DNA from 2 places in the Lysinibacillus sp. Ag94 genome. Region 2 is predicted to be linked to the other one. Evidence: riboswitches for the same ligand, from Rfam matches in the RefSeq annotation. Region 2 holds a riboswitch; the other holds the start of a gene.

What was found. A riboswitch is a leader RNA that binds a small molecule or an ion and turns the genes downstream of it on or off. The one in region 2 is predicted to bind cyclic di-GMP.
Region 1: linked by a shared signal. The riboswitch ahead of MY533_RS13380 (amidase) and the one ahead of MY533_RS19130 (methyl-accepting chemotaxis protein) in region 2 are both predicted to bind cyclic di-GMP.

What each region holds. Positions count from the first base shown of each region.
Region 1 is NZ_CP096780.1:2,897,474-2,903,352, reverse strand. It holds gene MY533_RS13390 (M20/M25/M40 family metallo-hydrolase) at 171-1,286, shown strand; gene MY533_RS13385 (chemotaxis protein CheW) at 1,312-1,800, shown strand; cyclic di-GMP riboswitch class I at 2,119-2,207, shown strand; gene MY533_RS13380 (amidase) at 2,251-3,138, shown strand; gene nspC (carboxynorspermidine decarboxylase) at 3,182-4,321, opposite strand; gene MY533_RS13370 (saccharopine dehydrogenase family protein) at 4,318-5,547, opposite strand; gene MY533_RS13365 (hypothetical protein) at 5,819-5,879, opposite strand, start outside.
Region 2 is NZ_CP096780.1:4,050,637-4,056,515, reverse strand. It holds gene MY533_RS19145 (alpha/beta-type small acid-soluble spore protein) at 1-73, opposite strand, end outside; gene MY533_RS19140 (YehS family protein) at 279-773, shown strand; gene MY533_RS19135 (hypothetical protein) at 1,036-1,230, shown strand; cyclic di-GMP riboswitch class I at 1,444-1,529, shown strand; gene MY533_RS19130 (methyl-accepting chemotaxis protein) at 1,638-3,380, shown strand; gene MY533_RS19125 (SDR family NAD(P)-dependent oxidoreductase) at 3,380-4,132, shown strand; gene MY533_RS19120 (sodium:solute symporter family protein) at 4,157-5,653, shown strand.

The sequences.
Region 1 (5,879 bases), 1.2 Mb from region 2:
TTAGCTAAAAATTACCTGTCTATAATTTGCGAATTGAATGGAACAGGATAATTATTGCCATCAATTGAAAAACAATGTAATCGTTTTATTTTACCAAACGCAGCAGTATGCTAAAATATAGAAGATAACTATGACGTGGATAAACACGTAAACTAAGGGAGTCCTACAACATGACAAGTCGTTTAGTAGAAGAGTTTTTTGAGCTCGTACAAATCGATTCAGAAACAAAACATGAAGAAGTAATTGCGCCGATTTTAATCGACAAATTAACAGCACTCGGTTTTACAGTAGAACAAGATGATGCACATACTCGTAACGGGCATGGAGCAGGTAATATACTTGCTACGCTAAAGGGTTCATTAGATATTGACCCAATTTATTTTACTTCTCATATGGATACAGTTGTCCCAGGTAAAGGGATTAAACCATCTCTTCGTGAAGATGGCTATATCGTTTCAGATGGTACAACGATTTTAGGTGCGGATGACAAAGCAGGTCTTGCCGCATTATTTGAAATGGCTAAACGCTTAAAAGAGCAAAATATTGAACATGGTGATATTGAATTTATTATTACAGCTGGCGAGGAAAGTGGGCTCGTTGGCGCTAAAGAGTTAGATCCATCTAAAATTAAAGCGAAATACGGCTTTGCTGTAGACAGTGATGGCAAAGTAGGAGGCATTGTAACAGCGGCTCCATTCCAAGCAAAAATTGCTGTTAAAATAATTGGGAAAACAGCACACGCTGGTGTCGCGCCAGAAAAAGGAGTGTCTGCGATTACGGTTGCTTCCAAATGTATTGCACAAATGAAGCTAGGTCGATTAGATGAAGAAACAACAGCTAATATTGGTCGCTTTGAGGGTGGTCAGGCAACAAATATTGTCTGTGACGAAGTAACGATTCTTGCGGAGGCTCGTTCGATCGACAAAGCGAAGCTAGATGCCCAAACGAAGCATATGCAGGAGACGTTCGAGCAAGTAGCTGCTTCCTTAGGTGCGAAGGCTGAAGTTGAAGTGAAGCTAATGTATCCTGGATTCCGTGTAACAGAATCAGATAAAGTTGTGCAAGTGGCAATGGCAGCTGTACAAAACATCGATCGTACACCAAAGCTTGGTATTTCAGGCGGAGGTTCGGATGCTAATGTTATTGCGGGCTTCGGCATCCCTACAGTAAATCTTTCTGTTGGATACGAGGACATTCATACAACAAATGAAAAAATCCCAGTCGAAGAATTAGAAAAATTAGCAGATTTACTTGTTGAAATTATTAAAGAGTCTGCGAAAAAATAACTACAAAAATCGAGGATGTGACCGCATGGAAAGTGTAAAGGCAGTAGTTTTTGCTTGTGGTACAGAGGAATACGCAGTACCCGTGGAACAAGCGATTTCGATTGAAAAGTTAGAGCAAGTAACACCGATTCCTCACTTGCCTAATTATCTTCTAGGCTTCACAAGAATTCGTGGCGAGCTTGTCCCTGTGCTTGATTTTGAACGTATTCTTTATAATCGTTCTTCTAATGCTGCAACAGCACGAATTATAGTATTGAACACGGATGTTGTGAATTATGGATTACTTGTAACAGAAGCTCGTGAAATTCTTGATTTTGATGAGTCGGTATTAAAGCAAATGGGACTTGTTAATTATTCAAAAACACGCTATTTTACAGCTGTGGCTAATCTTGAAAATCGTATGATCACCTACGTTGACCCGAAGGTACTTGTGAATTCATTAGAAGGTATACGTGAAATAATAGATTATTTACACAAAATGCTTGAAAATGAAAAAGAAAACGTAGAGGCATAAGTTTTTGTATGATTAATATTTCATAGTTAATATTGGGGACAGAATTACATATATGTGATTCTGTCTTTCTTTTTAAGTAGCTTACCTCTGCCGAAGCTTAAGACTTATCACCAAAACGTGTCGTTGATTTTCGTTCCGACTAGCTCTTCTATCCACGATTTTTCAATCGCTACAAGTTAGTAACATATATTACTTATTTCTAATTATAGTAAAAATAACCTGTGTTCATATGTACATATTTGAAAGTTATCAATAAAATTATGCGATTTACCTACTGACATATCCATACTAACATCGTATTATGTATGGTAAGAAAACTACTGTAAAAGGCAAACTTCACCGAAAGGGAAGGACGCAAAGCCATGAGTCTAAACACTATTTTAGTGCATGATTGTCAGGTTGCCAGGTTCTGTTCTATGAGCCTCGGCCAATAGAATGGAGATGTAATATATGGGAAGTCATTCACTATCAAAAGCAATCATTGTTTTTATAGTAGCAATTGTAAGTACGCTAGGATTAACAATGGGAAAGGTAGACGCTATGGCCATGCAGGATAGGGCTACTTGGTTATGGGACACGACAAAGATTGTTGAAGATGAATCAGGGGTACTTTTATTTTTAGAAAGCAAACAAGTTAATAAATTATATTTACAAATTAATAGTGATATAGCAAGTAATTATTACAAAAGTTTTATCGATAAAGCTACGGCAAAAGGGATAAAAGTATATGCGTTAGATGGTTCTGCAAGTTGGGTTTCAACAGAGGGCTATAAAATGCAGGATCAGCTATTTGATTGGTTACAAACATATAATGAAAATGCAGCAGCAACAGAGCGATTTTCTGGCGTTCATCTTGATGTAGAGCCCTATTTAAATAGTGGCTGGAGCTCGAATCAAGCGAAAACGATTGAATCCTATCAAGCGCTTGTTACTAGAGCGAAAGGGGATACCGATCGATTACTATTGCCATTGGAAGTTGATATGCCATTTTGGTTTGATGAAATTACTTACAAAAACCAATTCGGTAAAGGTTTATTAGCTGACTGGGTAATTGACCAAGTGGAAAGTGTTTCAATAATGGCTTATCGAGATGCTGCTATAGACATTATTAATATCGTTGAATATGAAATTAATTATGCAAAAAAAGTAAAAAAGTCAATTGTTATTGGTGTGGAAACAGGAGCCACTGATGAAGGGAATAATATTACCTTCTATGATGATGGAGAAGCCTATATGAACAAACAGTTAGCACAAGTTCAACAACATTATGCCAATAAAAAAAGTTATAATGGTTTTGCCATTCATCATGTTGATAGTTGGATGAATATGCAGCCGTAAAAAAATCCTCTCCAGCATTAAGTTGGAGAGGATTTTCTTTGCCTTATGAAAGGCGGCCGCTATAGTCTTCGAAATTAAATTCACGAATGACTTTAATGCCTTCTTCATCGTTATAAGAAACGATTGATGGAAGATTTACGCCATTAAACATATGATTTTTTACCATTGAGTAATGTGCCATATCTGTAAATACTAGACGATCGCCTGGTTGTAAAGGCTGTTCAAATGAATAATCACCAATTACATCACCAGCTAGACAAGTAAGCCCGCCTAGACGATATGTGTAAGCTAGCTCATTTGGTTGACCAGAGCCAATAATCATTGGGCGGTATGGCATTTCTAGAACATCTGGCATATGGCAAGTTGCCGAGGTATCTAAAATTGCTAGGTCCATACCGTTTTTCTGTACATCGAGAACAGTTGCTACTAAATAGCCTGTATTAAGTGCAACAGCTTCACCTGGCTCTAAATAGACGAGAAGGTTATACTTGTCTTGAATGTAATTAATGATATTCACAAGCTTTTCAACATCATAATCCTCACGAGTGATATGGTGACCTCCACCAAAGTTTAACCATTTCATTTGATGTAAAACATCACCGAATTTTTCTTCGACAACTTGTATAATACGCTCTAACGTATCTGAGTTTTGCTCACACATTGCATGGAAGTGTAAGCCATCGATACCGTCAAGCTGTGACTTGTCGAAGTTGGCTAATGTTGTGCCAAGACGAGAATTTGTGTAGCAAGGGTCGTAAAGTGCTGTTTCAATTTCAGAGTACTCAGGATTGATACGAATACCGCATTCAATTGTTTTACTAGCAGACTTTACTTTGTCCTTATATTGATTCCATTGGTTAAATGAATTAAACACAATATGATCAACATAGCCAAGAAGCTCGTCCATTTCATGTTCGACGTAAGCTGGTGCATAGACATGAACTTCTTTGCCCATTTTTTCATAGCCGAGTCGAGCTTCAAATAATGAGCTAGACGTAATACCTGCTAAATATTCACCTACTAATGGGAACGTGGAATGCATTGAAAACCCTTTTAAGGCAAGTAAAATGCGGCAACCTGTGCGATCTTGAATTGATTTTAAAAGTTCTAGATTTTTTGTTAATAATCGTTCATCTACTACGTAAGAAGGAGATGGAACCTTTGAGAAATCAATTGGCTTCATCGACTTAATTCCTTTGCATCTAACTCTAGGTCAAGTAATTCTGGATTATGGCTTTCTTGCCATGGTAGACCCCATTTATTTAGTGCATCCATGAATGGATCTGGATTGAAATCTTCGACATTCCAAACGCCAGGTTTACGCCATTGACCGTTCATCACAAGCATTGCACCAATCATTGCTGGTACACCTGTTGTGTAGGAAATTGCCTGTGAACCAACCTCGTTATAGCATTCCTCATGGTCACACACATTGTAGACATAATATGTTTTTTCTTTACCATCTTTTAGACCGCGAATGATACAACCGATATTCGTTTTTCCTTTTGTACGTGGTCCAAGTGATGCTGGATCAGGTAGTACAGCTTTCAGGAAGTGAATTGGTTGAATCATTTGTCCTTCAAATTCAATAGGCTCAATAGAAGTCATACCAACATTCTCTAATACTTTTAAATGTGTTAAGTATTTTTCAGAGAATGTCATCCAGAAGCGGATTTGCTTTAAGCCTTTAATATTTTTAGCAAGTGACTCTAGTTCTTCATGGTATAAAAGGTAAATATCTTTTGGTCCGATTTCTGGTAAGTTATAAACCTCTTTTTTCTCAAGTGGTGCAGTTTCAATCCACTCGCCTTCTTTCCAGTAACGACCATTCGCAGTAATTTCACGAATGTTGATTTCTGGGTTGAAGTTTGTAGCGAAATGGTAACCGTGGTCACCGGCATTTGCATCCACAATATCTATGTAGTGGATTTCATCAAATTCATGTTTTTGTGCATGAGCTGTAAAAACGCCCGTTACACCTGGATCAAAACCGCTACCAAGTAAAGCAGTTAAACCAGCTTTTTCGAACTTCTCTTTATAAGCCCATTGCCATTTATATTCAAATTTTGCCGTTTCAGGTGGCTCGTAGTTTGCAGTATCCACATAGTGTACACCTGTCGCTAAGCAAGCATCCATAATCGTTAAGTCTTGATAAGGTAGTGCTACATTAATAACAACTTCTGGTCCGAAGGCTTTAATTAGCTCAATAACCTCTTCCGTATTGTCTGCGTCTACCTGTGCGGTATGAATCTTTGTTTTTCCGCCATCTAGTTTTTCTTTTAGAGCGTCACATTTTGAAACAGTTCTACTTGCGATACAAATCTCCTCAAACACGTCCGAATTTTGAACACACTTGTGTACCACAACGCTGGCTACTCCGCCAGCTCCTATAATCAATGCTTTACCCAATTGTCTACCCCCAAATTCATATAAGTATTGTCAAACAAGCTGATTATACAGAAAATTGAATTACTACTCAATCATTCTTTTTAAATTTTCTACAAAATTTTTTATTTTTCAACAATAATGTAACGTATTCAGAGGGGAATGCCACGAAAAAAATGCATTTCGTGAAAAAAATTCCCTTAACTCTGATGTAGAAAAGGGAAAATCATATTTTGTTCAATGGCAGCGTTTGGGGAAATCTGAGGGGACTTCAAGTAGTCTAAAACCACCCGAGTTATTTAAAAAAACGATTCGATATTTGTTGTTTTTCATCCCCCCATAAATAAAAAAAGATC
Region 2 (5,879 bases):
TTTCATATTTCAATTGATTAACAGCTTCATGTACACCGGGAACTAGAAGCTTATTTGAACTACGATTAGCCATTTATCTCACCTCCTTGTGATTAGAATGGTCGAGAGTTAGCTAATCATACATGTTAAAAAATAAAATGCACATTCTAAATACTATAGTAAAGTAACTTTTGGAAAGCTAACTAAAATTGTGAATGTCTCTGCTATAATAAAGTAATGCTTCAATTAGGATAGGATTATTAGAAGCGCTTTTACAGTTAAAAATGGAGGTTTTTAAAATGACGAACAATGATATTTTAATTCGTTTAAGATATGCATTAGATATCAAAAATACAGATATGGTAAAAATTTTTCAGCTAGGTGGCATGGACTATACGAAAGAAGAAGTATTGAACATGCTTATTAAAGTTTATGATGAGGAAGAAGCACCAGAAGAATACATTAAATGTAATAATAAAATGTTAGAGGCTTTTTTAAATGGATTTATTACATTTAAACGAGGTCCGCAAAAGCCTATGCCAGGTCAATCAGAAGGACCACTACCTGTTTCAGGAAAAGAAAGCCCTAATAATATGCTATTAAAGAAAGTAAAGATTGCGTTAGCCTTAACGAGTGAGGAGATGCTCGATATTTTATATGATGGAGGCGTTAGCGTTTCGAAAGGCGAATTAGGTGCCATTTTAAGAAATCCAAGTCATCGTAACTATAAAGAATGTGGCGATCGCTTTGTGAGAAATTTTTTAAGAGGGCTGACAGATAAGTATAGAAATTAAAATAACATTCACTGTGGATTGTCAAGTGTGAATTTTGAAGAAAAACTATAGGTTAATGATTAACAAAGCAACTGCCATTTTGCAGTTGTTTTTTTGTGAAAAAATTACGTAAAAAACTCGTTGTGATAAAAATATTCTGCAAAAATCGCGTTTTTCTTAGTTAAATACAATTGACAATTTGTGACGGAATTGTGTACACTAAAAATACATAAAGTTGTCACAAAGAGGAAAAATAAATGTTCACGAACAGAGGGGTGCTTTTATGTTTGGATTAAACATTTTATTAGTTGCTTTCGCATGTGTTACGATTCCGCTTGTTGTTGCTTCAGTAATGTTAGACATTTTTTATGCAGAAAAGAAACAAGTTCGTTTTTCATTACGCCGTACATCTATGTGGTATTCCTGCATGTTTGCTTTAGCATTTATACCGTCGGTTTTATACATGACACTAAAATAATAATCATTTAGGGGTAATTGATTATTTAAAAATTATAGTAGCAGCTACAATTTTGCGTTGTAGCTGTTTTTTATTTCCCTGAAGAGAATTGTGGATGTGCCGAGAAAATTGTGTAATATTATTCATTTTATTGAATTGGTAAAATAGTAAATATTATGTGTTTTTTTATCTAGTTACATTGACTACTTTTACCCATTGTGTTAATTTGAGGAGGAAAAAGATGGGCAAATCTGCTGAAAGGTAGAGACGCAAAGCTACAGGTCTAAGGTAATGAATACTATGATGGCTGAGCTGCAAAGGAGTACTAGTTAAGTACATCTATAGCTAGTCATATTCTTTGATGCCTATTTCTTTTGAAATAGGTTATTTTTTTTGCCCAAAATACGATCAAGGAGGAAGTAATAATCATGAAGTTGTTTAAAAATGTTTCATTAAAAAGCAAACTTTTACTAACGGTTTCTATTATTGTTTTGCTTCTAATTGCTATTATTACTACACAAAGTATTAGAGAATTAAACAATCGAATGTCTGTTGATTTAGAGCAAGAGTTGAAAAGTGTTGGTTTATTGACAGCTATGAATCTTGATAGGAATGATGTTAAAGATTTATTGACTGAAAAGGGAGAGACGAATGCTAAATTTAAAAAAATTCAAAAGCAACTCGATAAGATTCAAGAAGAACAAGGTATTATGAGTTGGAGCTATATTTGGGATGTGAAGGACGCAGATGGCGTTAACCCGATCGGCTATACATCTAATTTGAACGAGGTCTATGAAGCGGGTGAAATCTTTACTGATTTAGCAGATGAACATGTAAAAACGGCTAAATTGGCAATTAAAAATAATAGCACTGCTGTAACTGATATTTTCGAAGATCCTTATGGTTCATGGCGAACTGTGTTTACCCCTATTAATGATGACAATGGCAAGCTCATTGCTTTATTAGGTATTGATTATTCTGCGGACTACATAAATACGATCATTAAAACAAGTGTCATAAAACAAATCGTTCTAGCTGTTATTGGAATTTTACTTCTATTAGTTTTACTCTACATAATTATTGATCGTCTATTAAAACCACTTAAGAAAGTAGTGAACGCTGCAAATCAAGTAGCGAATGGACAATTGATAAATGTAGATTTAGAAATAACGAAGGACGAAATCGGAAATTTATCTAAATCTATTCAAACGATGGTTTCCAATTTACAACATATTATTTTAAATATTAGAAATACATCTGACAACGTTTCTTCAGCTGCTAATCAGCTAACTATTAATGCAGCAGAAACATATAACAGCTCAACAATTATTGCCCAAGACATGGGACAAATCACGCAAAACGCTGAGGCTTCAATGGTTATGACTGAGGAAACGGCTGCTGCTATGGAGGAAACAGCGACAGGCATCCAGCAAATTGCTGACTCTGCTAATACGGCAGCCGAATCATCTATTGCTGCTTCTCAAGCTTCAGAACGTGGAAATCAAGTTGTTCAGCAGGTCATTGCACAAATGGAGTTGATTAATGATTCTGTTGAACAAATCGGTACAACAATAAATGGATTACATATCAATACGAAAAAAATTAGTGATATCGTAAATCTTATTACAGCCATAGCCGATCAAACAAATTTACTAGCTTTGAATGCGGCAATCGAAGCTGCTAGAGCAGGAGAGCATGGCAAAGGCTTCGCGGTTGTCGCTGATGAGGTTAGACGATTAGCGGAACAATCATCACAGTCTGCAACGGAAATATACAATTTAATTAGTACAATACAAGCTGATTCAAATGCCTCGATCACTGTTATGGAAAAAGGGAAAGAAGATGTAAAGGCTGGTATGGAGTTTACAAACGAAGTAGGGGAAATCTTTAAAGAAATTCTCACTTCATCAGAAGAAGTTGCTAGTCAGATACGCGAAATTTCAGCTGCATCTCAACAAATTTCAGCTTCTTCGGAGGAAGTAGCAGCATCTGTCAATAATATTAAGCAATCTGCGGAGCAGTCTTCTGAATTCTCGGCGAATGTGTCAAGTGCAACGCAAGAGCAATTGACGACCATGCAAGAGGTGAAAGAAGCATCTTCTTCATTAGGAAAAACAGCAGAAGAATTGCAGGTACTTGTAGCAAAATTCAAATTGGAGAATGATCAATAATGGACATTAATTTTAAAGGAAAAAATGTACTAATTACGGGTTCAAGTAAAGGAATCGGTAAAGCCATTGCTTTGGGCTTTGCCGAGCATGGGGCCAATATATGTATCAATTATATTGGTGATGAAAATGAAGCAGAGGAGGTTCGTGCGCAAGCAGAAAAGTTTGGTGTACAGGCTATAAAATATAAAGCAGATGTATCGAATTCTCAACAAGTTCAAGCTATGTATCAATATATGGACAAACAGTTAGGCGAAATTGATGTTCTTGTCAATAATGCTGGGTTCGCGCAGGCTTCAAGCATTACGGATTTAACAGATGAGCAGTGGGATAAAATGATCAAAGTTCATCTATATGGTTGTTTCTACAATTGTCGAGAAGCAGCAAAAAGAATGAAAGAACGAAACAACGGAAAAATGATTAATATTTCTTCAGATATTGGTAGTTTAGGTTGTGAGGAATTTACGCATTATTCTGCTGCAAAGGGTGGTATTAATGCATTTACGAAGGCTTTGGCACGAGAGTTAGCACCTTCGATACTAGTCAATGCAGTAGCTCCTAGTGGTACATTTACAGACATTCTGAAGGAATTTGGAGAGAATTATATAGAGGAAGAGTCTGCTAAATATCCGTTAAAACGATTGGCTCAACCAGAAGAAATCGCAAAGACCGTATTATTTTTAGCTTCAGAAAATGCGAATTTCTATACGGGTCAAGTATTAACACCAAATGGCGGAGTCGTTATGAACGGTTAATGTGAAAAACTGAGGAGCAATACTATGTTAAATATAATGATCTTTAGCTTATACTTAATTTTTATTTATTACATTGGATATAAAGGATACAAACGAGTTAATACTGCGGAGGATTTAATTGTTGCTGGGTGGAGCATGCCTTTATCTGTTGTCACAGGAAGTCTAGTGGCTGCCTTATTAGCAGCCCCATTCTTCTTTGCAGCAGTAGGCTCTGGTTATACAAGTGGCGGCTTTGAAGGTTCAGCGACAATGGGTGGTTTAGGGACTTGTATGATTCTTGGAGCACTCATTTGGACGAAGCCATTACGTAGATTAAAGGGCTGGACATTAGCAGATTACTATGGATTAAGATATGGCAGTAAAAAGCTCGGGGCTTATACAGGCGTCGTAATGGCGATTGCCTTTGGTGTCTTTAATGCTGCTGCGTTAACAGTTGGTGGCACGTATATTATTCAGCAGCTATTACAAATTGATTTCGTACCAGCAGCATTACTTTTTGTATCATTAACTGCCTTATATTCTGTAATTGGGGGCCTTTGGGCTGTAGCCTATACGGAAATTGTTCAAGGGGCACTGGCAGTAGCGGGTATAGTAGGGATCACAATTTTTATCTTATTCTATTACCCAGATGTAACATTTAACCCGGAGTGGTGGAATATTAGTGAACTCTTCAATAAGGCTGGAGCAGAGTTTTGGACATTATATCTTGTGTTAGCACTTGGTGATATTCCGGCAGTGGACTTAGGACAACGGGTAGCCGCGGCTAAAAGTCCAAAAGTAGCTCAGCGCAGTATGATTATAGCTGGGACTATTATTATCGCGATTAGCTGGATTCCGGGTATGCTAGGAGAAGCGTTCAAAACGATTTATCCTGGTAGTACAAATCCAGAGACATTGATGCTTGCCTTTGCTCAAGGATATTTCCCACCGTTATTAGCAGCTATCTTTTTAACAGCAATGGCAGCGATGGGAATGTCTACGGTAGCCGCGTGTTATGTTGCAACTTCAGGAATTGTCACAAAAAACATTTATTTAGACTTTATTAATCGTAACCCAGATCCTAAAAAACTATTAAAATTTTCAAGACTTATTATTATTTTAAGTGCTTTGCTTGGTTTAGTTTTAGCGGTCAGCTTCCAGAAAGTCATTGATTTAGCCTACTTGGCATGGGATATTATATTCGTAACAATTTTCTGGCCAATCGTTTTAGGGCCGTTTTGGAAGCGAGTAAGTACACCTGCAGTTTGGGCGAGTATATCTGTCGGGTTAGTTTATTACATTCTTACATCTTTAACACATGTGCCTAGTCTTCCTATCCAATCAGAGGGATTTTTAGGTTTATTAAATGAGCTGTGGCAGGCACCTGTTTTCTCAGGCGTTGTGATCACAGGTATTACAATTGTTATTGTTAGTTTGATTATTCCACCTTCACAACATGTTCTCGAGATGCATAAAATTGAAAAAGATAAGACTTTAGACAATGTAGGCAGTAAAGAGGAATTAAAGGAACATTCAAATTGATATTTATGATAAATAAAAACGGAAATAAGAGGGCATTGATTTTCAATGCCCTCATGTTTTTTATGCGGAAAATAACACTAGCTTGTTTTGGCCAAAAAAAAGTAAGTTTTCACATAGATAATAAGGCTGTACGTGATGGGGCAATCAAGATATCCTCCATTCTAATGACAGAAGAACGGATTCCCGCAGAAATTAAGAATGAAAAGATAATCATTAGAATAAAATT